DNA from 3 places in the Microbispora sp. H10830 genome. Region 1 is predicted to be linked to each of the others. Evidence: predicted binding sites of a transcription regulator. Region 1 holds the regulator's gene; each other region holds the start of a gene.
The links. The regulator LexA, encoded in region 1, represses DNA repair genes until DNA is damaged. The targets are predictions, from matches to a motif close to TCGAACANNTGTTCGA.

Region 1 (9,538 bases):
CGTCTTGAGCACGGTCGTCATGCTCTGCGGGGTGACCGAACAGAACCGCGCCAGCTTCGCCCCCGAGATGCCGGGCGCGAGCGACAGCGCGTACATCGCCGCATACTGCGGGACGGTCAGCCCGAACGGCCGCAGCACGCGGCTCTTCTCCACGATCAGCGCCTGTTCCGCGCGCTTGATGGCGTTGCCGGGCCGCCACGCCACCGCCTCGGCGATCCTCGCCTCCTCGGCTCCCATCACTACGCTCTCCCGGGCCGTCAGGGTTCTGACATGCGGACCCTACCACCGGTTTGACAGGCCTTCCGCTATTCATCCATCCTCTGATGTCCATCAGAGTTCTTATGGTTATCAGAGTCGATGCCTGCGGATCGTCCTGGCCCACGACGGCGGGCGCCGTCCCTCGCCGTGGTCTGCGCCGCGGTGCTGCTCGTCCCGGTGACCGCCACGGGCACCGCCGAGGCGCTCGGCGACATCGGCGCGGACCTGCGCGCCGGGCTGGACGCCACCCAGTGGGTGGTCAACGCCTTCTTCCTCACCTTCGCCGCGTTCATGGCGAGCACCGGGGCGCTGGCCGACCGGATCGGGCGGCGCAGGATGTTCGCCCTCGGCGCCGGCGTGTTCACGGCGTCGATGCTCCTGGCCGCCGCCGCCCCGGACATCGGCGTACTGATCGCGGCCAGGGCGCTCGCGGGCGCGGGCGCCGCCGCGGCCACCACCGGCGGCACCGCGCTGCTCGCGCACGCCTACCCCGCGGGCCCCGGCAGGACCAAGGCGTTCGCCTGGTTCGGCACCACGCTCGGCCTGGGACTTGCCTTCGGCCCGGTGATCGCCGGAACACTGGTCGGCGCCGTCGGATGGCGCAGCCTGTTCGCGGCGGCCGGGATCGCGCTGCTGCCGGTGCTGCCACTGAGCGCGTTGCCGGACGAGTCGCGCGCCCCCCTGGACGGCCCCATGGACTGGGGCGGGGCTGCCGCCTTCACCCTCGCGCTCACCGCCTTCACCTTCGGCGTGATCGAGGGGCCGGCTCTCGGATGGACGCACCCGGCGGTGCCGGCCGCCTTCGCCGCCTGCGCCGTCCTGTCGGCGGCCTTCGCCATGGCCGAACGGCGTCATCCCGCGCCGCTGGTGGATCTGTCGCTGCTGGCCCGGCCCCGGTTCGCGGCGATCGCGTCCATGCCGTTCCTGCTCGCCTTCGGCTTCGTCGCGCTGACGATCGTGCTGCCGCCCTACCTCATGGCCACTTCCGGTTACTCGGCCCGGCAGGCGGGTCTGACGTTGATGCTGCTGACCGGGCCGACGCTGGTGATGCCGCCCGTCACCGGCGCCCTGACCCGCCGCCTGTCGCAGCGCGTCCTGCTGGTGACCACGCTGCTGCTGGTCGGGGCCGGGACCGGTCTGCTGGCGGCGGTGCCCGCCGGATCGGGCCCGGCGCGACTCGCCGTGCCGTTGCTGCTGATCGGGACGGGTTTCGGCATGTCGCTGGCCGTGGTCGACGGGGCGGCGGTCTCCTCCGTCGAGCCCGCGCGGGCCGGCATGGCGGCAGGGCTGTTCAACACGGCCCGCATCACCGGTGAGGTCGTCGCCATCGCCGTGCTCGGCGCCATGCTGTCGGCGCTGACCCGGGCGAGCCTGACCGGCCGGTACGGCGAGGCGCGGGCGGCCCGGGCGACCTCCCGCCTGCTGCAGGGCGACCTCGCGGGCGCCGCGCCGGCGGGGGCCGGGCGGCTGGAGTTCGCCCGCCTGGCGAGCGCCGGCTACGCGGACGCCCTGCACACCGCCCTGTGGCTGCTGACCCTCCTGTCACTGGCCGGCGCGCTCGCCGTCGGTCTCCTGATGTCCGTCCGCGAACCCGCGCGGGTCACCACGTGAAAGGAACGACCATGCCTGTCGTCACCGTCGGCTCCGGCACCGTCAACTATCTCGTCACCGGAACCGGGCCCGGCCTCGTACTCGTCCACGGCACCGGCGCCACCGGCGAGACCAACTGGGCCCCGCTCATCGAGGCCGTCGCCGATCGCTTCACCGTGGTCGCCCCCGACCTGTCCGGCTCGGGCGCCACCGTCGACGGAGGCGGCCCGATCCACGTGGAGGACCTGGTCGCCCAGGTGCTCGGCGTGGCCGGGCACGCCGGCCTGGAGCGGTTCCACCTGGTCGGCCACTCGCTCGGCGCCGTCGTGGCGCTGGCGGCGGCCGGCATCCGGCCGGAGAAGGTGCTGTCGCTGACCGCGCACGCCGGATGGGCCAGGACCGACCCGTGGATGGCCTTCCAGATGGACCTGTGGATCCGCCTGGTGCGCACCGACAGGGAACTGCTCGCCCGGCTGCTCCAGGTGACCGCGATGGGCGACGCCACGCTGCGCGCCCGCTCACCGGAGGACTTCGAGCAGGCCGCCGCCGCGTTCACGGCCTCTCTCGACGGGACGGAGGAGGGGTTCGCCAGGCAGGCTCTGGCCGACATCTCCGTCGACATCACGGAACTGCTGCCACGCGTGTCCGCGCCGACGCTGATCGTCTCCAGCGCCGACGACCGGATCGTGCCGCCGCACCACCAGCGCGGGCTCCACCGGCTGATCCCGCACGCGGACCTCGTGACGGTCCCCGGCGGGCACGGCCTGCCGTTCGAGGACCCCGCCGCGTTCACCGCGGTCATCACCGACCACCTGGACCGCGTGACCGCTACGGTCTGAGGTTCCCGAAAACGATCGCACGGAGGTACGACAGTCGGATCGACGGATGCCTCCCACCCGAACCCGGGTGGGAGGCATCCGTCATGGAGAGACCACGCGCGATCGCCTGTCTCAGCTGCAGCCGCTGGTGCTGCCGCAGCCCTCGCAGACGTAGCAGCTGCCGGCCGGGCGCATCTTGGTGCCGCAGGTCATGCACAGCGGCGCGTCCGCCGTACGGCCCTGGTGGCTCTCCAGCGAGGCGCCGACCCGGCGCGGCTCCGGCACCGCCACCGGCACGACCTGCCCGGCGGACGGCCCCTCGGCGGGCTTGGCCTCGACGGGCGCGGACTGCGCCTTCTCGATGGGCGCAGACTGCGCCAGGGCGGCGGTGTCCACGTCCTGGAGCGCGGCCGGGTCCTCGCCGCGCTGCTGCGCGGCCCGCTCGGAGGCGGAGAAGATGCCCAGGGCCGCCCGGTCCTCGTACGGCAGGTAGTCGAGCGCGAGCCGCCGGAAGATGTAGTCCATCACGGACTGCGCCATCCGGACGTCGGGGTCGTCGGTCATGCCCGCCGGCTCGAAGCGCATGTTGACGAACTTCTGCACGTACGTGTCGAGCGGCACGCCGTACTGGAGGCCGATCGAGATCGCCACGGAGAAGGCGTCCATCACGCCCGCGAGCGTGCTGCCCTGCTTGGACATCTTGAGGAAGACCTCGCCCAGGCCGTCGTCCGGGTAGGACGAGGCGGTCATGTAGCCCTTGGCGCCGCCCACGGTGAAGCGGGTGGTGGTGCTCGGCCGCTGGTTCGGCATCCGCCGCCTGGTCGGCCGCGCGACCTCCACGACCTGGACGATCGGCTCCTTCTCGGCGGAGGTCTCGGCGGGGACCTCCTCGGAGGTCTTCTTCGCGACCGACAGCGGCTGGCCGACCTTGCAGTTGTCGCGGTAGACGGCCAGGGCCTTCAGGCCGAGCTTCCAGCCCTCCAGGTAGACCTGCTCGATGTCGTCCACCGTGGCCGACTCGGGCAGGTTCACGGTCTTGGAGATCGCGCCGGACAGGAACGGCTGGACGGCCGCCATCATCCGGACGTGGCCCATCGGGGCGATGGCCCGCTCGCCCATCGCGCAGTCGAACACCTCGTAGTGCTCCGGCCGCAGGCCGGGGGCGTCCACGACGTGGCCGTGCTCGGCGATGTACTCGACGATGGCCTCGACCTGCTCCTCGAGGTAGCCGAGCCGGCGCAGCGCCCGCGGGATCGTCTGGTTGACGATCTGCATCGAGCCGCCGCCGACGAGCTTCTTGAACTTCACCAGCGCCAGGTCGGGCTCGATGCCGGTGGTGTCGCAGTCCATCATCAGGCCGATGGTGCCGGTCGGGGCGAGCAGCGACGCCTGGGCGTTGCGGTAGCCGTTCTTCTCACCGAGCCTGAGGCACTCCTGCCACTGCCGGGTGGCCTCTGTGTGCAGGCTCTTGTCCATGTCGTCGAGGGTGCGCAGGTCGTCGTTGGCCGCGGCGTGCTTGCGCATGACCCGCTTGTGCGGCTCGGCGTTGCGCTGGTAGCCGTCGTACGGGCCGACGATCCCGGCGATCTCGGCCGAGCGGCGGTAGGACACGGCGGTCATCAGCGAGGTGATCCCGGCCGCGATGGCCCGGCCGCCGTCGGAGTCGTACGCGTGCCCGGTCGCCATGAGCAGCGCGCCCAGGTTGGCGTAGCCGATGCCGAGCTGGCGGTACGCCCGGGTGGTCTCGGCGATCTTCTGCGTCGGGAAGTCGGCGAAGGTGATCGAGATGTCCATCGCGGTGATGATCAGCTCGGTGACCTTCACGAAGGTCGCGACGTCGAAGGAGTCGTCGTCGCGCAGGAACTTCAGCAGGTTGATCGACGCGAGGTTGCACGAGGAGTTGTCCAGGTGGACGTACTCCGAGCAGGGGTTGCTGGCCGTGATGCGCCCGGTCTCGGGGCAGGTGTGCCAGTCGTTGATCGTGTCGTCGTACTGCAGGCCGGGGTCGGCGCACTCCCAGGCGGCCTTGGCCATCTTGCGGAACAGCGACCGCGCCTCGACCTCCTCGATGACCTCGCCGGTCAGCCGGCCCCGCAGGCCGAACTGCCCGCCGTCCTCGACGGCCCGCATGAACTCGTCGGAGACCCGCACCGAGTTGTTGGCGTTCTGGTACTGCACGGACACGATGTCCTTGCCGCCGAGGTCCATGTCGAACCCGGCGTCGCGCAGCGCACGGATCTTGTCCTCCTCGCGCGCCTTGGTCTCGATGAACTCCTCGATATCGGGGTGGTCCACGTCGAGGACGACCATCTTGGCCGCCCTGCGGGTCGCGCCGCCCGACTTGATGGTGCCGGCGGAGGCGTCGGCGCCGCGCATGAAGGAGACCGGGCCGCTGGCCGTGCCACCGCTGGACAGCAGCTCCTTGGACGAGCGGATGCGGGAGAGGTTGACCCCGGAGCCGGAGCCGCCCTTGAAGATCACACCTTCTTCCTTGTACCAGTCGAGGATCGACTCCATCGTGTCGTCCACGGCCAGGATGAAGCAGGCGCTCACCTGCTGGGGGGAGCGGGTGCCGACGTTGAACCACACCGGGGAGTTGAAGCTGAAGGTCTGGTGGATCAGCGCGTGCTTGAGCTCGTGGTCGAAGATCTCCGCGTCCTCCTCGGAGGCGAAGTAGCCGTTCTCGACGCCGGTCCTGGTGTAGACGCCCACGACCCGGTCGACGAGTTGCTTGAGGCTCGACTCGCGCTGCGGGGTGCCCACCGCCCCGCGGAAGTACTTGGTGGTGACGATGTTGGCCGCGTTGACCGACCAGAAGTCGGGGAACTCCACGCCGTGCTGCTCGAAGTTGACCGAGCCGTCCCGCCAGTTCGTCATCACGACGTCGCGCCGCTCCCAGCGGACCTCGTCGTACGGGTGGACACCCGGGGTGGTGAAGATGCGCTTCATCTTCAGGCCCTTGCGCGGGCGCTTGCCCGGCCGGCCCCCCACACCCGACACGGTGCCGCTCACGGTCTCCGTCATGACTTCCCCCTCCCAGGGCCCGATGGAGCCCCTTCTCCGACCACGCTCGTTATAACCACATCGTCGCGCCGCGCCGTCGCGCGCCGCCGCCCGCCTCGTCCCGGCCCCCCGGAAGGCGCCTACTCCTCGCCCACCGTGCTGTGGGCCGCGCGGAGCCGCTCGATCTCCGCCTCGAAGTCCGCCAGCGTCTCGAAGCTGCGGTAGACCGACGCGAAGCGCAGGTAGGCCACCTCGTCGAGGTCGCGGAGCGGGCCCAGGATGGCCAGGCCCACCTCGTGGGAGGCGATCTCGGCCGCGCCGGTGCCCCGGATGCTCTCCTCGACGCGCTGCCCGAGCTGGGCGAGGGAGTCCTCGCTGACCGGGCGTCCCTGGCAGGCCCGCCGCACGCCGGCGATGACCTTCTCCCGGGAGAACGGCTCGGTGACCCCGCTGCGCTTGCTCACCATCAGCAGTACGGTCTCCTGCGTGGTGAACCTGCGCCCGCACTCGGGGCAGGTGCGCCGACGGCGGATCGCCGCCCCGTCCTCGGCCGCACGGCTGTCCACGACCCGGGTGTCCGGGTGGCGACAGAACGGACAGTGCACTTCATCGCCTCCCTGAACGCACATCCGGAACACAAGGTGTGGTGAACTTACACAGCTGTGACTACTAGATGTTGTGGTCCAACCGTAGGAGCGCCCGACCTTGAACGCAAGTCGAACCGGCCCTGGGTGAGGAAGTGCCTGCTCGGCGCGCGTGTCGCACCTCCAGTCACGGCCGCGTCAACTGCCCCGCCCGTCGTGGAATACGCCCTTTACGCGCCTTTCCCTGCCGATTTCCGTACGGCTTCTGACCTGGGCGTACTACGACCAGAGAAGATCGGGTAAATCGAACACGGGATCGATCGAACTCCCGTACGATGAGACGGACGGCGAGATCGGCGATTTCGCTGGATATCGAACAATTGTTTGACGGTGATCTTGAATCGCGGTACGGTCGCTCTGTGCGACATGAGGAACACGGATTGAGAGGTGGCATCGTGAGTGACCGAAGTGAGCAAGCGGATGGCGTCAGCGACCTCGCGGTTCGCAGGCGCGACTCGCTTGGCCTCACCCCGAGGCAGCGGAAGATCCTCGAGGTGATCCGCGACTCGGTCCAGCAGCGCGGCTATCCGCCCTCCATGCGGGAGATCGGGGAAGCGGTCCAGCTGACCAGCACCTCCAGCGTGTCGCACCAGCTCACGGCGCTCCAGCGTAAGGGCTACCTCCGGCGTGATCCGCATCGGCCCCGGGCCCTGGAGGTCCGGCTGCCGGGCGAGCCGGTGCTGTGGGTGGACCCGGACGCCACCTCCGAGGAGGAGGCCGGATTCAACCGGCCCACCGCGGCCTACGTGCCGCTGGTCGGCCGCATCGCGGCCGGTGGTCCCATCCTCGCCGAGCAGAGCATCGAGGACGTGTTCGCGCTGCCCAAGCAGCTCGTGGGCGAGGGCACGCTGTTCCTGCTCCAGGTCTCCGGCGACTCGATGATCGAGGCCGCCATCGCCGACGGCGACTGGGTCGTGGTGCGGCAGCAGCCGGTCGCCGACAACGGCGACATCGTGGCCGCCATGATCGACGGCGAGGCCACCGTGAAGACGTTCAAGCGCAAGGACGGGCACGTGTGGCTGGTGCCGCACAACCCCAACTACGAGCCGATCCCCGGTGACGAGGCCACCGTGCTCGGCAAGGTCACGGCCGTCCTGCGCAAGCTGTAGCAGCAGCGGCTCGCCGGTTCCGGACGCCGCACAGGGACAAGCCCGGCGCTCACGAGAGCGCCGGGCTTGTGCTGTGCCGTGTTCGGTCCGCCGTCAGGAGGCGGTGCAGCTCACCGGCGAAGGAACGCCGTTGGTGCCCGACCAGCTGCCGTTGAAGCCGAAGGTGGACGAGGCCCCGGCGCCCAGCGCGCCGTTGTAGGACAGGTTCGTCACCGTGACGTTCGACCCGCTCGCGCTGAGCGTGCCGTTCCAGAGCTGGCTGATGCTCTGGCCGTTCGGGAAGGCCCACTTCACGGTCCAGGCCGAGATGGCCGAGGAACCCGCCTTCACCGTGACCTCACCCTGGAAGCCGCCGGAGTACTGGTTGACGACCTTGTACGTGGCCGTGCAGGTCTTCCCGCCCGGCGACGAGGGAGACGCGGACGGAGACGCCGACGGGGAAGCCGACGGGGAAGCCGACGGAGACGCCGACGGCGACACGCTCGGCGAGGCCGAGGGCGACACCGGCGGCGTCGGGTTACCGCCACCGGTCGGCGGGATCAGGTAGGGCGAGATGATGCTCTGCTTGGCCTGGTCGACCGTCGCCCAGTCGTCCTTCAGGATGCCGCCCGTGTCACCCGAGTTGGGGTTCCACGACCAGTAGGTGAACGACATGCCGTTCACCCCGCTGCCCATGTACTTCATGAGCTCCTGGAGCCAGATCTTGTCGGTGTTGCTGGCGAGCGTGGTGCCGAACTCACCCACCATGATCGGCGCGATGTTCTGCTTGTACAGGTAGCCGAAGTACTTGTCCCAGATGGCCGGCATGTTCGCCGGGTACGACGGGTCGTCGAACCACGCCTGGTGGTAGACCGACGTGGCGTACTCGTGGGGCGAGTAGACGAGCCGGTTGGCCACGTTCAGCCGCACCGGGTACTGGCCCGCCTTGGTGAGGTTGCCGCCCCACCAGCCGCAGTCCTCGTCGTTGCTGGTGTCGTTGTCCCAGACGTTGGACAGGCCGCCGCTCGGGCAGCTCACGCCCTCCACGAAGATCAGCCAGTTGGGCTGCACGGACAGGATGGCGTTGCCCGCACGCTCGGCCGCCAGGCGCCAGTCGCGCGACTCGTCGCCGCAGCCCCAGCAGGAGCCGGTCGCGTTCGGGTTGGTGCCGTCGGCGTGCGGCTCGTTGTGCAGGTCGGCCCCGATGACGGTGGTGTTGCCGGCGTAGTGCTGGGCCAGCGACTTCCAGTCGCTGATCCAGGTGGACTCGGGGACGCCCGAGGTGTACCACAGCGCCGTCTGGCCCGCGCTGGTCGGCCGGTGCCGGTCGAGGATGATCCGCATGCCCTTCTGGCCCGCGTAGTCCACGACCTTGTCGAGGATCTGCAGCGGGGACAGGCCGATCAGGTCGGGGTTGGAGTAGGTGTTGACGCTCGTCGCCTGCGCGCCCGGCTTCAGGGCGTCGTCCGAGAACGGCACCCGGATGGTGTTGTAGCCCAGGCTCGCCATGAGGTCGAGCTGGCTCTTCCACGGGTTGTTCGCCCACAACCCGTGGAAGGTCTTGTTGTCGGTCTCCATGCCGAACCAGTTGATGCCGGTCAGCCGGACCGTGGCGCCGGTGCTGTCGACGATCTTGTTCCCGCTGGTGTGCAGGTAGCCGGTGCCCGTGCCGGCGGCGTTCGCCGGCGACCCGGTGACGACGAGAACGGTCGCCGCCATCGCGGCGGCCGTCGCCAGCCCGCCGAGAATTCGTCTGTACAAGACGTGCCTCCCACGCGGGGCGCACGCCGACGCCGAGCCATACGGTCAGGCGCGCACCCCAGACCACCGCCGGAGCGGTGGTGGTCGCGGCATGCCCTGACCGCACGCCTACATCGATATGACTAGTTTGTGGCTCGGGCGTAATTTTGTCCGGAAGGCCAGCCGATCGTCAACGTCCCGTCACGGCACGATGCCGACGAGCTTCGGCGCCAGGATCACCGCAGCGGCGGCAACTCCGGCGGGGTGGCCGGATGCCTCTCCTGCAGCGCCGCCAGGGCCAGCTCCACCGCCCGTGCCAGCTGCGGATCCCGCCCGGCGACCAGGTCCTGCGGCGTCACGACGACCTCGACGTCCGGGTCGACGCCGTGGTTCTCGA
Region 2 (9,538 bases), on a different contig from region 1:
TCGCCATGATCGCCGACGGGCGGCTGGACGGCAGTCAACTGCACGACCTGGTGGAGCTCCAGGAGGACGCGGTCAAGCGGTCCGCCTCCGCCCCCGACCTGACGCCGCTGGCGCGCTCCGACGCCGAGGACGCGGTCGCCGACTGGCTGGACGACCACGACATCGTCGGCGGCTGGGACCTGGCGGCGACGCTCGTGGCCGGCGGCCTCGACGCGGCCTGGCTCGACCAGATCGCCGGGGCGGTGGGCGAGGAGAACCGCGAGGCCGCGGTCCGGTGGCTCACCTACACGGTGGACACCGAACTGCTGATGTGCGAGATCGACGACGCGGTCAACCGGATCTCCGGCCTGGTCGCCGCCGCCAAGCAGTACTCCCAGCTCGACCGCGCCCCGCACCAGACGGTCGACGTGCACGACCTGCTCGACGCCACGCTGACCATGCTGCACGGCAAGATCCCCGAGGGCGTCCGCACGGTCAAGGAGTACGACCGGTCGCTGCCGCTCATCCCGGCGTACGCGGCGGAGCTGAACCAGGTGTGGACCAACCTCATCGACAACGCGCTCGGCGCGATGGACGGCACGGGCACGCTGACCCTCCGCACCCGGCGCAAGGACGGCCACGTGATCGTCGAGGTCGGCGACACCGGCTCCGGCATCCCGCCCGAGGTCCGGCCTCGCATCTTCGAACCGTTCTTCACCACCAAGCCCGTCGGCGAGGGCACCGGCCTGGGCCTGGACATCTCCTACCGGATCGTGGTCAACAAGCACCACGGGGACATCAGGGTGGATTCGCGTCCCGGCGACACCCGGTTCCGGGTCTACCTCCCCGTGGACCAGGCGGCCCCGGAGCCCGTTCGGTAGGGCAGCCCACAAACGGCCTGGCCGTACAGTGTGGACATGGGCATGGTCAGCACCGTGGGTCTCGTCCTGCACCCGCAACGCGACTCCAAGGAGGCGATCGACACGATCGTCGAGTGGGCGCGCAAGCGGGACTGCACGGTGCTGGGGCTGCCCGACGAGGTCGGGCGCATCGACTGCAGCGCCATCGCGGTGGACGCCCCGACCCTGGTCAGACGGTCCGATCTGCTCGTCAGCCTCGGCGGCGACGGCACGATGCTGCGCACGATGCGCCTGATCGCCGGGCGGCCGACGCCCGTCCTCGGGGTCAACCTGGGACGGCTCGGCTTCCTCGCCGAGATCGACGTGGACGAGCTGGCTCCCGCGCTGTCCGCGATCGACGAGCACCGATACACGGTCGAGCCGCGCATGGCGGTCCGGGCGATCAGCCACGACGGCCGGATGGTGACCGCGTTCAACGACATCGCCCTCGTCCGCATCCCCGGCGACGGGCTCGCGGCCGTGTCCGTCTCTGTCTACGGTGAGCCGTTCGTCCGGTACTCCGCCGACGCCGTGATCGTCTCCACCTCCACCGGGTCCACCGCGTACAACTTCTCGGCGGGCGGCCCGATCGTCTCCCCCACCGTCGAGGGCTTCCTCGTCGTCCCGGCCGCCGCCCACTCGGCGTTCAACCGGGCGCTGGTCCTGTCGGCCGACGAGGAGGTGACGCTCGACGTGCTCCCGACCAGCGGGCAGCTCGCCCTGGAGGTCGACGGCACCATCGGCGGCCACCTGGGCCCCGGCGACCGGCTCACGGTGACCGCGCTGCGCGCCGCCGCCCGCGTGGTGCGGCTCGGGACGACGACCTTCTACGAGCGGGCCCGCCGCAAGCTCCGCGTGAACGGCAGCGCCGAGGTCGACTGACCGCGGCGCCCCTCACGCCGCCGGATCATCGTGACGGCGTCGGCGACCAGAGTCCCGCCGCGGTCCCGTCGCGCAGGTGCCCGCGATAGGTGACCACCTTGTCGTGGATGACGGCGAGGCTCGCGTCGAGCTCGGCGATCCGTGCCCTGACGGTGCGCTCGTGCTCCTCCAGCAGGGCGAGGCGCTCGTGCTCGTTGCCCGGCCCCGACCGTACGAGCTCGGCGAACCTGCGCAGGGTGGCGATGGGCATGCCGGAGTCGCGCAGGCGGTTGCACAGGACCAGCCACTGCACGTCCGCCGGGTCGTACACCCGCTGTCTTCCGGCCGATCGGGGGATCGGCCGGAGGAAGAGCCCCTCGCGTTCGAAGAACCGCAGCGCGTGCACGCTCAGCCCGGTCGCCTCCGAGACCTGCCCGATGGACAGAGCTTCCGTATGCCTGGTCATGCGGCGGATCGTACAGCTTGACCTAGAGCACACTCTAGTTTCTAGCGTCCTTCTTATGACGACACAGCACAGGATCGGCAGTGGTTTCGGCGCCCGCAGCACCGCGCGCGAGGTGCTCGCGGGAATCGATCTGTCCGGGCGTACGGCCCTGGTCACCGGGGGGTACTCCGGGCTCGGCCTGGAGACGACGCGGGCGCTGAGCGCGGCGGGGGCTCAGGTGATCGTCCCCGCGCGCAGGCCTGCGGTGGCGAAGGAGGCGCTGCGCGACATCCCGGGCGCGGAGACCCGCGAACTCGACCTGGCGGACCTGCACAGCGTTCGCGTGTTCGCGGAAACGCTTGTGGAGACCGGCAGGACCATCGACATCCTCATCGCCAACGCCGGCATCATGGCCTGCCCGGAGACTCGCGTCGGCCCCGGGTGGGAGGCCCAGTTCGCGGTCAACCACCTCGGTCACTTCGCCCTCGTCAACCGCCTTCGCCCCGCCCTGGCCGCCGGAGGATCGCGGGTGGTGTCGGTGTCCTCCGGCGGCCACTTCGCGACAGGGATCCGATGGAACGACATCCACTTCCGCGACGGGTACGACAGGTGGCTGGCCTATGGGCAGTCGAAGACGGCGAACATCCTGTTCGCCGTGCGCCTCGACGCGCTCGGGGCGGCCACCGGCATACGGGCCTTCGCCCTACATCCGGGCGAGATTCTCACTCCCCTCCAGCGGCACATCCCCCGCGAGGAGCAGATCGCCCTGGGCTGGATCTCCCCCGACGGCACGGCGGCGGAGGGCTTCAAGACTCCGGAGCAGGGCGCGGCGACGACGGTCTGGGCGGCGACCTCTCCCATGCTCGCGGATCAGGGCGGGGTCTACTGCCAGGACTGCGACGTCGCCGAGCTCGCGACGGCCGACGACATGGACACCGGAGGGGTCAAGCCGTGGGCGATCGACCCCGAGGAGGCGTCCCGGCTCTGGGACCTGTCGTGCGAACTCACCGGCGTCGACGCGTTCTCCTGACACGGACGGCCGGGGCGGCGCGTTGCGCGCCGGCCCGGGACCACGTCCGCGTGGCCTACAGCAGGCTTTCGATCTCGGACAGCTCCTCGGCGGTGAGCGCCGGTGCGGCCAGGGCCGCGACGTTCTGTTCGAGCTGCCCGACCGAGCTCGCCCCGACCAGCACGGACGTGACCCTCTGGTCGCGCAGGATCCACGCCAGCGCGAGCTGCGCGAGCGACTGGCCGCGTTCCTGGGCGATCTTGTTCAGGCCGCGCAGGGTCTCCAGCAGATCGGAGGTGAGCCGGTCGCGCTTCAGGAAGTGGCCGATCGCCATCCGCGAGTCGGCCGGCACCTCGCCGTCGAGGTAGCGCCCGGTGAGCAGGCCCTGCGCCAGCGGCGAGTAGGCGATGCACCCCGCCCCGGCCCGCTCCAGCGTGTCCAGCAGGCCGTCCTCCACCCAGCGGTCCAGCATGGAGTAGCGCGGCTGGTGGACCAGGAGCGGGGTGCCCAGTTCGCGCAGCACGGCGGCGGCCCGCTCGGTCTGCTCGGCGGAGTAGTTCGAGATGCCCACGTAGAGCGCCTTGCCGGAGCGCACCGCCGTGTCGAGGGCGCCCATCGTCTCCTCGATGGGGGTGTCCGGGTCGGGCCGGTGGGAGTAGAAGACGTCGACGTAGTCGAGGCCCATCCGGCTCAGCGACCGGTCGAGGCTCGCCAGCAGATACTTGCGCGACCCCCACTCGCCGTACGGCCCGGGCCACATGTCGTAACCCGCCTTCGTCGAGACGAACAACTCGTCGCGGTAGGGCCGGAAGTCGGCGCGCAGGTGGCGGCCGAAGTTCTCCTCCGCCGAGCCGTACGGCGGGCCGTAGTTGTTGGCCAGGTCGAAGTGGGTGATGCCGAGGTCGAAGGCCCGGCGCAGAACGGCGCGCTGCACGTCGAGCGGGTGGCCGTCGCCGAAGTTGTGCCACAGCCCGAGGGAGATCTCGGGGAGCAACACGCCACTCCTTCCGCTGCGCCGGTACCGCATGTCGTCGTATCGAGCGGGGGCGGGGACGTAGGGGTGCGGGATCATCCGTGGCCTTTCTTGCGCGACTGGGCCGGTCCTTTGCCGCGGCCTTACTCAAGGACTACCAGCAAACCGCACATGTCAACGGCCCGCCCACCGCCCTGGGGGCGGGGCCGTGGATATCGGAAGAGGGGCGGTGGGTCTCGGGACGCGGGCCGTCCGGTCAGGCTCGGCGTCGTATCGGCAGGGGGGCGATCCCGGTCAGGGCGAGCGCGTTCCCCCCTCCTCCTCCCGGCCGGTCAGCTCGTGCATGCGCCTCAGCAGCGCCTCCCGTCGCGCATGGGCGCGCACAGCCAGCACCAGGGCCACCGCGACGAACAGGCCCCCGACCGCCAGGGCCGGCCCCGCCCCGCTGCCCCGCCCTACGGCCACGACCGTCACGACCGCCGTGGTGACCAGCGAGGCGGCCAGGCCGATCCAGGCGGCGATCACCTGGTCGGCGGCGAACAGCGGAACCCGGCGCGTCAACAGCCACCCGCCGTATCCGGCCCAGGTCAGGCAGAACACGGTGAGCATCGCGAACGCCAGATGCGTGCGGCCGGGCAGCGGGCCGGGCTCCGACCACCACAACGCGCTCACGAACAGCGTGCCCGCCATTCCGGCCAGCAGCGCCGTCACCGCCCGGATACGGGTGCTCAGCGACAGCGCCGGCGCCAGCCGCTCGATCATGTCCTGCGCCGGCAGGCGCGGCTCTTCGGTCATGGCCGGTATCCCTTCTCTTCCAGGTGCTCACGCAGCAGACGACGGGCGCGGTTGAGCCGGGACTTGACCGTTCCGGCAGGAATCTGGCAGATGTACGCGCATTCCTCTATCGGCAGGTCCTCCAGGTAGAACAGGACGAGGATCTCCCGCTCCGGCACCGGCAGGTCTGACAGCACGTTCACCAGCGCGGCGCGATCCACCATGGCCTCGACCGGGTCTTCGGCGATCCTCTCGCCCACCATGTCGCCGAATCCGGACGTTTCCTGGGCCCAGGCGTACTCGCCGCGCAGCCGGTCGGTGACCGACCGCCGGGCGATCGTGAACAGCCACGGCGCGAACCGGCCGGGTTCCCTGAGCCGGGGCAGGCCGCGGACCACGGCCAGCCAGATCTCCTGGGTCACGTCGTCGGCCCGTTCGCCGTCCAGCATGCGCCGCACGTACGTCCACACCGGCATCCGCCACCGGGCCAGCAGCTCGGCCAGCGCCGCACGCTCGCCCAGCTGAGCGCGAACCACCAGCAACTCATCGGTCATCTCGTCCTCCCGTCATCATGCACAGTCGGACGAGAAGCCGTGCCGGTTCACGGTTCGCGGATCACGATGCCGAGCACGGTCACCGCGGATCGGGATCGAGGTGCCTGAAGACCGTGGCGCGGCTGCCCCGGAGATCCATCGCGTCCCGCGGTGGCGAGGGCGTCGCGCCGGCCGTCAGGGGCGGGCCGCGATCCCTCAGCGCACGCCTCTCGGGCGGAACTGGACGCTGATCCGGGCGCCGATCACCTTGGCCGACTTGGGGATGGCGTGCTCCCAGGTGCGCTGACAGCTTCCGCCCATGACGACGAGGTCGCCGTGGCCCAGGTCGTGCCGCAGCGCCGGCCCCCCGCCGCGCGGGCGCAGCAGCAGCGGACGCGGCGTGCCGACCGACACGATCGCGACCATCGTGTCCTGCGTGCTCCCCCGCCCGATCGTGTCGCCGTGCCAGGCGACGCTGTCCCTGCCGTCGCGGTAGAGGCACATCCCCGCCGTACGGAACGGCTCGCCGAGCTCCTCCTCGTAGTGGGCGTTGAGCGCGTCCCTCGCCTCGGCCAGCACCGGGTCGGGAAGCTCCTCGTCCTCGTCGTAGAACTTCAGCAGGCGGGGCACGTCCACGACCCGGTCGTACATGTGCCTGCGCTCGGCGTGCCACGGCACGGCCTCCAGCAGGCGTTCGAAGAGCGCGTCGGCCCCCTCGATCCAGTGCGGCCGTACGTCGATCCAGGCGCCGCGCTCCAGGGAGGTGCGCCGCACGGACGAGCCGAGCGGGCCGACATGAACATCTTCACCCCAGTCCAGCAGTGAAGCCTGAAAAGCCGTCATAGGACCATCATATTAGAACATCTATTCGATCATGCCTGACTCCGCCACCATCGCGAACCGGGCTCGTCACAGCACGTCGAGGTCAAGGCCCGGCGGCAGGCCGGTGACGGTGGCGGACGGCGCCGACGAAGGCGCGGAGAAGGGCTGACACCCTGTCGACGTCCCCCGGACCGGCCCCCGCCGGGGCCGGTCCGGGGACACCTCAGGGACTGTCCAGCAGGCGGACCGGGCAGTGCAGCTCGGCGCCCACCCGGTCGAGCAGGACCGCGAAACCCACACGAGTGGCCGGTCGGAACCCGAGGAAGAACCGGTTGGCCAGGGGCACCCCCCATCTCAGCCGCTCGGCCACGTTGCGGACCTGGTGAACCAGCAGCGTGCCGGCGGGGTCGGGTGCGAGGCGGTACTCGCCCCGCCACCACCAGCCGCCCTGCGCGGCCAGCCGGTCCCGGCCCACCTCGACCGTCATCGCGTGGCCGGGCACGGCCAGGACGAAGCGGTCCGGCCCGCCCGTGAGCGTTCCGCCGTGGTCGGCGAACGGGAAGCAGTTGTCGCGTCCCACCGGCCCCGGCCGTACGCGCAGGAGCAGGCCTGCCACACGCTCGACCGGCGCCTCGACGACGCCGCGCACCTCACAGAGGAGGGTTCCGGCGGCCGTCACGGCGTGCCGATGCGCGTGTTCTGGAACGACGCGAAGCGCCAGCCGTCGCCCTCCCTGACCGCGGTGAACGTCATGATCGAGTCACGGCCCGGATCGGCCGCGCCGTCCGGCAGGGCCGAGCCCCCGGTGGTGACGACCAGCGCCGCGTCCGGGCTCAGGAAGCGGATCTTCCGCAGTGGCGGCGCGGCGGCGGGCCCGCCCAGGCGGGACCCCTTCAGCGGGCCCTCGAACAGCGCCCGATGGCTGTCCTCGATGGCCCGGCGGCCCTCCATGTGGAGGCCGAAGAACGTCACGTAGTCGGCGTCCTCGGTGAACAGCCCGGCGAAGGCGGCGGCGTCCGCGTCGTTCCAGGCCGCGGTCAGCGCGTCGAGCAGGCGGTGGATGTCGTCGGACAAGGTTGCGGCTCCTCTCGGGTGACCGCGAAGCCGCCTATCCTCTGGTGTGCGAGTCCTGATCGGCCGCTTCGCGGTGGTCGGGTCCGGCGCCGGCCGGATGTTGGCGCATCCGGCCGGCGCGTCACTGCTGGTCGAGCTGTCCGCTGTTCGAATCGGCGCTCCAGGAGACCTGGCCGGACCGGATCTCGGCGAGGGTCGCGCGGACCCACTCCAGCTCGGCGGCCTTCATCGCCCGGTCGTACTCCACTTCGAGGACCAGCACGCGCGGCAGGCCTGAGCCGGTGAGCGCCTCGATGTGCGCGTCGGCGGAGACGATGGCGCCCTCCAGCGTGGCGGCCCGGGTGCCCAGCGCCCGCTCCGCCTCGGGGACCGGAAGGCATCCCACCAGCGACACCGCGGCCACGAAGACCTTGGTGTCGCCGTCCGGCTGTTCGAGGAGACGGCGCAGCCGCGTGCCCAGCTCGGCCCGCCCCGACTCGGTCACCCGGTAGACCGTGCGCTCCGGCCGGCGGCCCTCCCTGCTGGTCTCCACGGGGGCGATGAGCTCCTCGCGGGCCAGCCGGTCGACCGCGTGGTAGAGGCTGCGCGGCAGGCCACTGATGTAGTCCTTGTGCGTGTCGATGACGAACCGGTGCAGCTCGTAGGGGTGCGCGGGCCGTACGGACAGCAGGGCGAGCACCGTGAGCCCGACCAGGTCCCTGTCCGCCCGTCCCCGCGCCATCACTCCCCCATTGCCTTATTGCAACTCGCACTATAGCGATGTGCATCGGAGGCGGGAAGCCCTTATGCGGAGACCGGCGCACGCGGGCGGCGCCAGGGCGGCGAATGGCTGGTGCCGACGAACGCCACGCCGGTGATCCTCGACGCCGTACGGAAGGAACTGCGGCGGCAGACGGGACACAATGCGGACGAGAAGGACGGCACGATCTCCTCGTCTGAGCAGCGGAGGCATGGGCGGATGGACCTGTTGCAGATCAAGTTCTGGGAGGCGGACGACTACCGGCCGGGCACGAAGGGCCACGAACGCCGGTGTAGCTGGGGCGGGTCGTCGTGCGCGTCGCCGGCCGAGTTCACTGTCACCGATCGCGCAGGCGCCCACAACGGCGCCTGCGCGGTTCACGTCGTCGACTACATCAGGGACCGTCTCCGGCACGGCCGCTGACCGCGCCGCGACCCCCGGTCACCCGGCGGCGGCGGGGTCGGCGGCGAACGCCGCGGTCAGCTCGGCCTGGGCGGCCAAGGCGGCGGCGAGGGCCTCGGGGTCGTCGGCGTCGAGCGTCATCGCGCATCCCATGCGGATCGCGTCGAGGTCCACCGGCCCGCGTCTGGTCGCCCACCAGCGGCCGACGTCCGACCGCCAGATGATCCAGCCGGTATGGACCCGTGCGATGTCCTCCAACGTGGTCATGTCACCCATCTCCAACGGCTGCTCGCGGAAGTGGGCCAAGCTAAGCGCTTTTGAAGCGGTTGGAGTATCAGCCAGGAGACGTCCAATCACAGCCAGTAGCCACACGAACACGGAATCTCCCGTAGTGTCAGCGTGTCACGCTGACACAGCGTGCTTGCGGTCGTGCGAGGAGGGGTGCGACATGCCGGCCAACCACCGCCATCCGCCGAACCGCCGGCTCGCGTGGGAACGCCTGCAGCGCGGGTGGTCCTACGAGGAGCTGTGCGAGCGCATCCGTACGTCCATGCGGTCGTGCGACGAGAAGGACACCGGCCTGACGGCCAACACGGTGCGGCGGTGGGAGACCGGGGAGCGGTGGCCGGATCCGCGCTACCGCAAGCATCTCGTGACGATTTTCGACAAGCCCGCGAGCGAGCTGGGACTGCTCACCCCCGACGAGATGGCCATGCGGCCGGTCACGGAGGTGGTGGACGAGATACGGAGGCTGCTGAGCATGATCGTCGCAGACGGCATCGACCGCTCCACGTTCCTGCGGGGGCTCCTGGGCGCGAGCGTGCTCGCCCCGCTCCTCGGCGAGGGCGGCGAGCGTCTTCCCGCGGCGGTGGAACGCGGGCGCGGGGTCGACGCCGAGTCGGCCGAGGCGTTCGCCCGGGTCGTCGACAAGCAGGGCGCCCTCTACTGGACCTCGCCGCCGGACGACATCTTCCAGGCGTCGGTCGCGCACACCCGGCTCGGCATGAGCCTGCTGCGGGCGGCGCCGG
Region 3 (9,538 bases), on a different contig from region 1:
CCGGCCGGCCGCGTCCTGGCGGCGGAGCTGCGGGTGTCCCGCGGCGTCGTCACCGAGGCCTACCAGCGGCTGGGCGACGAGGGACACGTCGCCGGGCGGGGCCGGGGCGGCACGGTGGTCGTCTCGGCCCCGGCCGTGCCCGCACCCGCCACACCGGAGGAGCCTCCCGCCCCGGGCGACGTCTTCATCGCGGAGCCCGGCGCCGCCGTCTTCGACCTCCTGCGCTCGGCGCCGGCGAGGATCGACCTGTCCCCGGGAGTGCCCGATCTGGGGGCGTTCCCGCGCGCCGCGTGGCTGCGCGCCGAGCGGTCGGTACTCGGCGCGCTCGCGACGCCGGAGCTCGGGTACGGCGATCCCCGCGGGACCTTCCCCCTGCGCCGCGCCGTGGCGCACTGGCTGGCCCGCACCCGGGGCATCCGCGCCGACCCCGCGGACGTGGTCGTCGTCGCGGGGACCGCGCAGGCGCTCGGGCTTGTCGCGCGGGTGCTCTCCGGTCACGGGATCGGCGAGGTCGCGGTGGAGGATCCCGGTTCGCTTGGCGCGCGTCAGCACCTGCGGCACGCGGGCGTGGACACCCCGCCGGTGGCGGTGGACACGCAGGGCCTGCGGGTGGACGAGCTGCGCGCCCTGGGCGCCCCGGCCGTCCTGCTCACACCGGCCCACCAGTTCCCGACCGGCGTCGTGCTGGGCGGCGGCAGACGCCGCGACCTCATGCGCTGGGCGGGCGAGGGCGGTCTGGTCGTCGAGGACGACTACGACGCCGAGCACCGGTACGACCGGCCGCCCGTCCCCGCACTGCGCGCCGCGCTCCCCGACGGGGTCTTCTACTGCGGCAGCGTGTCCAAGCTCCTCGCCCCCGCCCTGAGGGTCGGCTGGGTGCTCGCGCCGCCCCGGTATCGCGACGCCCTGGTGGACGCCAAGCGGTACGCCGACCTCGGCAACGCCGCGCTCCCCCAGCTCGTCCTGGCGCACCTTCTGGAGACGGGAGACATGGAGCGCCACCTGCGCCTGCTGCGCGGGCGCCACCGGCGACGCCGGGACGCGATGATCTCCGCGATCCGGACGCACCTGCCCGGCGCGGCCGTGCACGGCGCGGCGGCGGGACTGCACCTGATGGTCACCTTCGACGCGCCCCTGAGCGACCGCGAGCTGGCGGCCGCGGCGCTCGACCGGGGGGTGAAGGTGCAGCCCCTGTCGTGGCACCGCCACCGCCCCGGTCCTCCCGGGCTCGTCCTGGGGTACGCGGCGAGCACGCCCGGCGCGATCGGCGAGGGGGTGGCCGTGCTCGGCGAGGTCCTCGACGCCGCCACACCGGGACGGCGGCGGCGTCGTACCGCGGAGCCGTGACCGCGAGGCGGCGGCCGCGTCTCGTACGCCGGCTCTGTATGGGCGATCAGAGTGCGCGTCGCCTGACCGCCGCCTCGAGGTTGTCGAGCTCGTTGCCGCGATGGGCGCGGTGCTGCTGCGTCCAGGTCTCGTCATGGAGGGGAGCGAGCGTCATGACCAGCTTCGTGCGGTCACCGGCGGGCTCGATGTCGATGGTCGTCAGGTGCTCGTACGGCTCGTGACCGGGCACGAAGTCGATCAGCGACAGATAGGAGAGGCGGGTCCGCGACGCGACCTCGGTGAACGTCTTGCGGAACTCGGCCGAGAGTGGATTGCCGGTGTTCCGCATGAACGCGACCTGTTCCGGCGAGGTCGCGGTCATGGTGTACCGCAGCCGACCGCCGGGCCTGAGCTCCAGCTCGCTCACCCGGATCTCGAAACCGTCGGGGACCCACCACTCCTCGAGGCCGGCGGCGGTGGTCAACAGCTCCCAGACGAGCTCCGCCGGAGCGTCGTAGGTGCGCTCGAGCCGTGCGGTGTCCGAGCTGGGCGTGAATTCGGTGCTCATCGATTCTCCTCGTTCCGTGGGTTCTGTGGGTTCTGGGATTCTGGGGTTCTGCGGGTCTGGGGTTCTGCAGGCCGGGCTTGCGTGGGCCGCGTTCAGTCCCAGCGGCTGATTTCGCCGACGGGGTAGGCCGCGAACGCACCGCTTTCTGCGCCGGTCTTGAGGCTGGTGAGGTAGGAGCCCCAGTTGGTGCTGCATCCGCTCATGAATTCGCCGGCCTGTTGCCAGCCGGCGTGGGTGAACAGCAGCGTGGTGCCGCCATGGCCGCTGGGCCGGAGCGTGAAGGTGATCCGGGTGTCGATCCAGGTGTCGGGCCCGTCGGTGACCCGCCACACCACCTGGTCCGGGGTGTCGGTCAGGACCCGCATGACGGCGGCGGGCCGCTCGGCGTCGCCGAAATAGACACCGAAGCTGGAGCCGACGGCGTGTTCGCCGGTGAGCGGCCGCCCCGTCCACCAGCGGGCGATGCCGTCGACGCCGGCGATGAGGTCGTGCACCCGCTGCGGCGGGGCGTCGATGCTGATGCGATGCAGGATGTCAGGCATTTCGGGTCCTTTCGGTCAGGCCGCGACGAGTACGCCGGGCGGATCTGTCGGGCGGATCTGCAGCAGTGACGAACGGCCGGGCGCCGGACGGACACCACCGCTGGAAAAAATCCGTCGACGGCCGCTGTCCGTCCACGGCGACGCCGTTCGTCTGATACTTGACGCGATGCCGACCCCTGACCGGAGGACCCATGCAGTACGCGTTGCTGGCCTACAGCCCGGCGGAGACCACGGACCGGGCGACGCGCCCGATTCCGGATGCCCTCGCCCCCCTGCTCGACCGGCCGGACGTCACCGGCTGGACGCGGCTCCACGCTGACGAGTCGGCGACGACGCTACGCAACGACGAAGGACGGATGCTGCTGACCGACGGACCGTTCATCGACAGCAAGGAGTACCTCGCCGGCCTGATCCTGATCGAGGCCGACGACCTCGACGGGGCACTCGTCACCGCCGCGGAACTGCTCCGGACGACCAGACCCGGCACCGCGATCGAGGTGCGGCCCATCCTCGACGGACGCTTCCGTGGCGCTTGACGCCGTCTTCCGCGACCAGTGGGGTCGCGTGCTGGCCACATTGGTCGGGATCCTCGGCGACATCGAACTGGCCGAGGACGCGGCCGCCGAAGCGTTCGCCATCGCCGCCGAACGCTGGCCACGCGACGGGGAACCGGCCAACCCCACCGGCTGGCTCATCACGACCGCACGCAACCGCGCCATCGACCACCTGCGCCGCCGGCAGGTCCTGGCCGACAAGACGAATCTGCTCACCCGCGACCTTGAGACCGGGCCACAGCCACGGGAGGTACTCATGGACGACGCCGCCGCCATTCCGGACGAGCGGCTGGAGCTGATCTTCACCTGCTGTCACCCGGCGCTCGCCCTCGAGGCGCAGGTGGCGCTCACCCTGCGCACCCTCGGCGGCCTGTCCACCGACGAGATCGCGCTGGCGTTCCTCGTCCCGTTCGAGACCATGAGCAAACGACTGACCAGGACCAAACGCAAGATCCGTAACGCGGGCATCCCGTTCGCCGTGCCGCCCGATCACCGGCTGCCCGACAGGCTGGCGGCCGTCCTCGCCGTGGTCTATCTGATCTTCAATCAGGGCTGGGGCGGTGGCCGCGTCGACCTCACCGCGGAAGCGATCCACCTCGGCCGGGCGCTCGCCGGCCTGATGCCGGACGAACCTGAAGTGCTCGCGCTGCTGGCGCTGATGCTGCTGCACGACGCGCGCAAGGCGGCCCGCCTGCGCGACGGGCAGATCGTCCCCCTCGACGAGCAGGACCGCACTCTGTGGGACGCGCGGCAGATCGACGAGGGCCGAGCGCTGCTGCGGCGGGCCATGGCACGCGGGCGCACCGGGCCCTACCTGGTCCAAGGGGCCATCGCCGACCTCCACCTGCATGAGCCCCGCGACTGGCGGCAGATCGCCGCGCTGTACCAGACGCTCGCCCGGCAGACCCGCTCGCCGATCGTCGAGATGAACCGGGCCATCGCCGTGGCCGAGATCGACGGGCCCGAGGCCGGCCTGGCCATCCTCGACCGCCTCGACCTCGGCCACTACCGATACTTCCACTCCACCCGGGCCGAGTTCCTGCGTCGCGCCGGCCGCGACGCCGAGGCTCACCACGCCTATCGCCGGGCGCTCGATCTCGCGCAGACCGAGCCGGAACAGCGTTTCCTCGCCGACCGCCTGGCCGAGACCGCGCCCCCGTCCTGAGGAGCCCGGCCGCCCCGGCAGATGACGGGCAGCATCAACCGATCACCCCGAGCGATCGGCGGGATTCGGAGGGCCGCTAAACCGGGAGAGCGGCGGCGTCGTGCCGCAGGGCCATGACCAGCAGGGTCGCGATCAACGTGGCGATGAGCAGCCAGCTCACCGCGATGATCACAGTGGAGCGGCCCGGCCGGCGGCGGCCCGCCCCTCGTCCCTGCCGCCCGCGCCCCGCACGGTGGTTGAACGACTCGAGCCTGGCCGCAAGCTTCGGGTCCTCGTCGGTGAGGTGCCGCTCGATCATCGCCAGCATCCGCTCTTCGTCCTGCGACCAGGCCATCGCGCAACTCTCCCAGAACGCAAGGTATGTGCCGACGTTCTGCCCAACGATGAAGATCGTTAGCCGTTTCGAGGGCCGCGATTTACGACGCGTTGCACGTTGCGATCTCCATCGAACCTCTGTTCTAATCGAAGGGTGCGATGGGACGGGCTGCGCCTCGACGTGGGAATGGACACGGAGAGCGGCGGGCGTGATGGCGAGCAGGGCGATACGACACCCCTGTTCGCCCGGTCGGCCGTGACGCGGACCTTCGACACCCCGGAGTTCCGGGGCGTCACCTTCTACGAGATCCACGCGCGCTCGATCATCAACCGGGTCCCCTCCGCCAGCCGGGTTCCGTTCGAGTGGACGATCAACCCCTACCGCGGCTGCACCCACGCGTGCACGTACTGCTTCGCCCGCAGGACGCACGAATACCTCGACCTGGACTCCGGGCGGGACTTCGACTCGAAGATCGTCGTGAAGGTCAACGCCGCCGACCTCGTACGCAGAGAGCTCGCGGCCCCCCGGTGGGGCGGGCACCCCATCGCGATGGGGACCAACGTCGACTGCTACCAGCGGGCCGAGGGCCGCTACCGGCTGATGCCGGGCATCCTCGCGGCCCTGCGGGATGCCCGCAACCCGTTCTCGATCCTCACCAAGGGCTCACTGATCCTGCGCGACCTCGGGCTGCTCACCGAGGCGGCCGAGGTGACCGACGTCAGCACGGCCGTCTCGATCGGGTTCACCGACGAGTCACTGTGGCGGGCCGTCGAGCCGGGCACACCCTCGCCACGCAAACGACTGGAGGTGTGCGCCACCCTGAACGAGCACGGCATCCCGTGCGGCGTGCTCATGGCGCCGATCCTCCCCTATCTCTGCGACTCCCCGCGAGCGCTGGAGACAGCCGTGCGCCGCATCGCCGAGACCGGCGCGACGCACATCACACCGATCGTGCTCCACCTGCGGCCGGGCGCGCGCGAGTGGTTCATGGCCTGGCTGTCGCGCGAGCACCCCCGGCTCGTCCCCCGTTATCTGGAGCTGTACGGCCGGGGCGCCTACGCCCCCAAGGCGTACCAGGAACGGATCGGCCAGGCCGTGCGCGCGCTCGCCCGCGAGCACGGGATCGGCCGGTCGGCCCCGCGCGGCGATCGAGCGTCGGGGGCGCGCGGCGCCCGTGTTGGGCAACGGCCCGGCGAGCCACCGGTCCCCCAGCCCGCACCGGCCGCGACGCCCGAACAGCTCACGCTCCTTTAGGCGGCCGCCGGCAGGTGCGGCTGCTCCTGCTCGGCGCGGGACCGACCGGGCCGTCAGGTGTCGCCGGGGGGCGGGGGCTCGGCGAAGGCGCCGGCGGATGCGGCGAGGGTGGCGGTTCTGGCGGCTTGGCCGGGCAGGTCCGGGTCGGGTGGCGTGCGGAGAAGCACCAGCTGGTGATACAGGGGCGCGGTGGCGGCGATGAGCAGTCGCCGGGCGTCGGTGCGCGGCGGGAGTTCCGCGCGCTCGAGGGCACGGCGGACGATGACCTCGCAGCGGGCGTACCGGTCCTCCCAGAGCCGCCGTTGGGCGTGGTCGGCCTGCTCGGAGCGGAACGAGGCGGCGATCAGGGCCGCCACGATCGGCGGCTCTGCGGTGAGCGCGTCCTGGATCTCACGGTTCAGCGCCGCCAGGTCGCCCTCCAGGGAGCCGGTGTCCGGGGGCTGCCAGGCGTCGTCGCCCGCCGCGTCCAGGACGTCGGCGAGCAGCCCGCCGACGTCTCCCCAGCGCCGGTACACCGTCGCGCGGTGCACACCCGCGCGGGCGGCGACGGCGTCCACGGTGAGCCCGTCATAACCGCGCTCTCCGAGCTCGGCGAGCACCGCGTCGAGCACCTGCCTGCGGATACGGGCGGTTCGGCCGCCGGGGCGGGGCCGGGGCGACGGCACGGGCCGTGCGCCCTCCGGTTGGGGTGCTGAAGAAGTCATCGCTGGTGGTCCGGTTGCTCGATGAGACGACGTCGTGGCAGGATCTTAACGCACCAACTGTCGCAATAATGGCGTCATCGATGCTCTCGCGGAGCGTTCGCCAGGAAGGAACCGACGCGTGATGCCGGCTGTGCCCGCCGACCCGACCGTGCTGCATCCGATGCCCGGGCAACCGCGGGTGGTGCTGCTGAAACCGCTGATCACCTCACCGCTGATCGAGGTCGGAGAGTTCTCCTACTACGACGATCCGGACGATCCGACCGCGTTCGAGACTCGCAACGTGCTGTACCACTACGGGCCGGAGAAACTCGTCATCGGCAAGTTCTGCGCGCTGGGCGAGGGCGTGCGGTTCATCATGAACGGCGCCAACCATCGCATGGACGGCCCCTCGACGTTCCCCTTTCCGATCATGGGTGGTTCCTGGGCCGAACACTTCGACCTCGTCACCGGCCTGCCCGGGCGGGGCGACACCGTGGTGGGCAACGACGTGTGGCTCGGATACCGGTCAATGGTGATGCCCGGCGTACGCATCGGCCACGGAGCGATCATCGCCTCCGGGTCCGTCGTCGTCGACGACGTCCCCGACTACGGCATCGCCGGCGGCAACCCCGCCGGGCTCATCCGCCGCCGCTACGGGGACGCGGACATCGAGCGCCTCCTCGCAGTGGCTTGGTGGGACTGGCCGCTCCAGCACATCACCGAACACCTCCGCACGATCATGTCCGGAAGCATCGACGACCTGGAGAACGCGGCACCGGCGCCTTCGCACCCGTAATCCCACTCTTCACGCTTCCAGCACCTCGGAATCGAGCCATCAGCATGCCTTCCTCGTCCCCCCACAACCCGTTCGCCGGCTGGCTTCGCGCCCATGCCGTCCCGCTCGCCCACCTCGACCCGAAGGCGCCGCTGGACGACCTGGAGCCGCTGCGCGACATCGTGGGAGACGCGCGCGTCGTCGCGGTCGGCGAGCACTCCCACTTCATCGACGAGTTCGCACGCGTGCGCCGGCGCATCCTGCGGTTCCTGGTCGAACGCTGCGGATTCACCGTCCTGGCCTTCGAACACGGCTTCAGCGAAGGCTTCCCCCTCGACGCCTGGGCCCAGGGGAAGGGCGCGGACGACGACCTGGCGGCCCACCTCGCCGCGGCAATCCCCGTGGGAGCCGACGAGCCGTTGCGCTGGATCCGCGGGCACAACCGCACAGCCGCACATCCGGTGCGCTTCGCCGGCATCGACATCCCCGCGGCCGGCGGGTCCCTGCTCCCCGCACTCGTCCCGATCGCGGACTACCTGCGCCAGATCGATCCCGAAACTCTGCCGATGATCCAGGCGGCGATCCGGATCGCCGAATCGTTCGCCGGTGGCTCCGGGGCGGTGGCCGCCCCCGCGTGGGCGCGCCTGGACACCGCCGAACAGGACGCCCTCAGTGCGATCCTGATGCGCCTGCTCATCCGGTTCCGCGCCGTCGAACCGCTGTACGTGTCCCGCGGCGACCAGGACAGCTATGACATCGCCCTGCGTCGCCTCGAAGGGGCCTGCCACGGCGACTACACCTTCCGCGCCATGGCCGGCCTTTTCGCCGGAAGCGGCCTGACCGCCGACACCTCTGCCCGCGACGTCTACATGGCCGGCTCGGTCCTGTGGCATCTGGAGCGCTTCGAACCTGGCACCCGGGTCGTGCTGGCGGCCCACAACGCCCACATCCAGAAGGTGCCGATCTCCTTCGACGGTCACCTCACGGGGCTGCCGATGGGACAGCACCTGCACAGCGCCCTCGGCGACGCGTACTTCGCCCTCGGCCTGACGAGCACCACCGGACACACACCCGAGATGCGCCGCGATGAGAAGACGCCCTTCGGTTTCACCATCGACGACATCACGCTGGAGCCGCCAGAACCCGGAAGCGTCGAAGCCGCCTTCGCCGACGCCGGCCTCGGGCTCGGCATCGCCGATCTCCGCCGGGCACGCCGCGAGACGGCCGACGGCGCCGGCCCCGACCGGATCCGGATGCAGAGCGTCTACGTGCATATCCCCGTGCTCGACGCGTTCGACGGCATCCTCAACACGCCGGTCTCCACCGTCGCCGGCGACGTCCAGATCTGAGGACCCCGGCCTCCGCTGATCAACCTTTGCGGGGCCGAGGGCTCGTGGCTCCCCGACATAAGCAACGGAAGGACTCACCCATGGTCTTCACCCAGGCCGAACTCGACTACCTGGCCACGCAGCGCATCGGGCGGCTGGCCACCGTCTCACCGGACGGGCAGGTGCAGAACAACCCGACCAATTTCTTCCTCGATGCCGGCACCGGCACGATCGTCATCGGCGGAGGCGCGCTGGGCAGGTCGAAGAAGTTCCGGAATGTCCAGCAGGGCAGCACGGTCGCGTTCGTCGTGGACGACGTGGCGACGGTCGATCCGTGGGCACCCCGCGGTGTCGAGATCCGGGGCGAGGCGGCGGCGCTGACCGATCAGGAGCCGCCGCTGCCCGGCCTGTCCCGAGAGATCATCAGGATCACCCCAACCAAGATCGTCTCATGGGGGCTGGACGGGCCGCGAGCGAGCCGTACGGTATGACGCTGCCGGCCGTTCCGATCCTGCTCGCGAGTGTGTAGCCCCGGACGCGTGTCCGTGCGGATACGATCGGCGGCCGTGGAGGACGACGCCGAGGACTTCGTCCGCGCGCACACCGGGCTCGCGGCCGTGCCGTACGTGCCGGAGATACGGCTGCGCCTGATCACGCCCGGCGCCGGGCCGAATGCGGTGCCGGACGCGGGCGGGGACGACCGCGTGTACGAGCTGTGGGAGCGCGCCGGGCGGCTGCCCTTCTGGGCCTGCCCCTGGGCCGGCGGGCAGGCGCTGGCCCGCCACGTGCTCGACCACCCCGAGATCGTGCGGGGCCGCACCGTCCTCGACCTCGCCAGCGGCTCGGGCCTGGTCGCGGTCGCCGCGGCACTGGCCGGAGCCGCCCTGGTCGTCGCCAACGACGTCGACCCGTACGCGCTGGCGGCCGTCAGCGTGAACGCCCGCGCCAACGGCGTCGCGGTGCGGATCGCCGGTGGCGACCTGCTCGACGGGACGCCGTCCCAGCAGGTCGTGCTGGCCGGGGACGT

Region 2: a site for LexA is predicted at 6,330-6,345, ahead of HHX35_RS15180 (alpha-ketoglutarate-dependent dioxygenase AlkB). Genes of this name have one in related genera too.
Region 3: a site for LexA is predicted at 4,601-4,616, ahead of HHX35_RS31785 (Rv2578c family radical SAM protein). Genes of this name have one in related genera too.

What each region holds. Positions count from the first base shown of each region.
Region 1 covers NZ_JABBWX010000016.1:60,352-69,889, forward strand. The annotation lists gene HHX35_RS33145 (MarR family winged helix-turn-helix transcriptional regulator) at 1-237, opposite strand, end outside; gene HHX35_RS33150 (MFS transporter) at 358-1,869, shown strand; gene HHX35_RS33155 (alpha/beta fold hydrolase) at 1,881-2,687, shown strand; gene HHX35_RS33160 (vitamin B12-dependent ribonucleotide reductase) at 2,799-5,690, opposite strand; gene nrdR (transcriptional regulator NrdR) at 5,810-6,274, opposite strand; gene lexA (transcriptional repressor LexA) at 6,706-7,422, shown strand; gene HHX35_RS44000 (cellulase family glycosylhydrolase) at 7,516-9,162, opposite strand; gene HHX35_RS33180 (S41 family peptidase) at 9,378-9,538, opposite strand, start outside.
Region 2 covers NZ_JABBWX010000005.1:90,775-100,312, forward strand. The annotation lists gene HHX35_RS15145 (ATP-binding protein) at 1-860, shown strand, start outside; gene HHX35_RS15150 (NAD(+)/NADH kinase) at 897-1,760, shown strand; gene HHX35_RS15155 (MerR family transcriptional regulator) at 1,786-2,205, opposite strand; gene HHX35_RS15160 (SDR family NAD(P)-dependent oxidoreductase) at 2,261-3,214, shown strand; gene mgrA (L-glyceraldehyde 3-phosphate reductase) at 3,270-4,265, opposite strand; gene HHX35_RS15170 (hypothetical protein) at 4,461-4,961, opposite strand; gene HHX35_RS15175 (RNA polymerase sigma factor) at 4,958-5,494, opposite strand; gene HHX35_RS15180 (alpha-ketoglutarate-dependent dioxygenase AlkB) at 5,690-6,316, opposite strand; gene HHX35_RS42615 (hypothetical protein) at 6,519-6,974, opposite strand; gene HHX35_RS15190 (SgcJ/EcaC family oxidoreductase) at 6,971-7,369, opposite strand; gene HHX35_RS15195 (PadR family transcriptional regulator) at 7,491-8,090, opposite strand; gene HHX35_RS15200 (hypothetical protein) at 8,202-8,531, shown strand; gene HHX35_RS15205 (hypothetical protein) at 8,550-8,777, opposite strand; gene HHX35_RS15210 (helix-turn-helix transcriptional regulator) at 8,959-9,538, shown strand, end outside.
Region 3 covers NZ_JABBWX010000014.1:216,908-226,445, reverse strand. The annotation lists gene HHX35_RS31815 (PLP-dependent aminotransferase family protein) at 1-1,347, shown strand, start outside; gene HHX35_RS31810 (SRPBCC domain-containing protein) at 1,394-1,894, opposite strand; gene HHX35_RS31805 (SRPBCC domain-containing protein) at 1,987-2,436, opposite strand; gene HHX35_RS31800 (YciI family protein) at 2,628-2,972, shown strand; gene HHX35_RS31795 (RNA polymerase sigma factor) at 2,962-4,155, shown strand; gene HHX35_RS31790 (DUF3040 domain-containing protein) at 4,232-4,489, opposite strand; gene HHX35_RS31785 (Rv2578c family radical SAM protein) at 4,625-5,725, shown strand; gene HHX35_RS31780 (TetR/AcrR family transcriptional regulator) at 5,779-6,336, opposite strand; gene HHX35_RS31775 (CatB-related O-acetyltransferase) at 6,551-7,204, shown strand; gene HHX35_RS31770 (erythromycin esterase family protein) at 7,249-8,532, shown strand; gene HHX35_RS31765 (PPOX class F420-dependent oxidoreductase) at 8,613-9,002, shown strand; gene HHX35_RS31760 (methyltransferase) at 9,051-9,538, shown strand, end outside.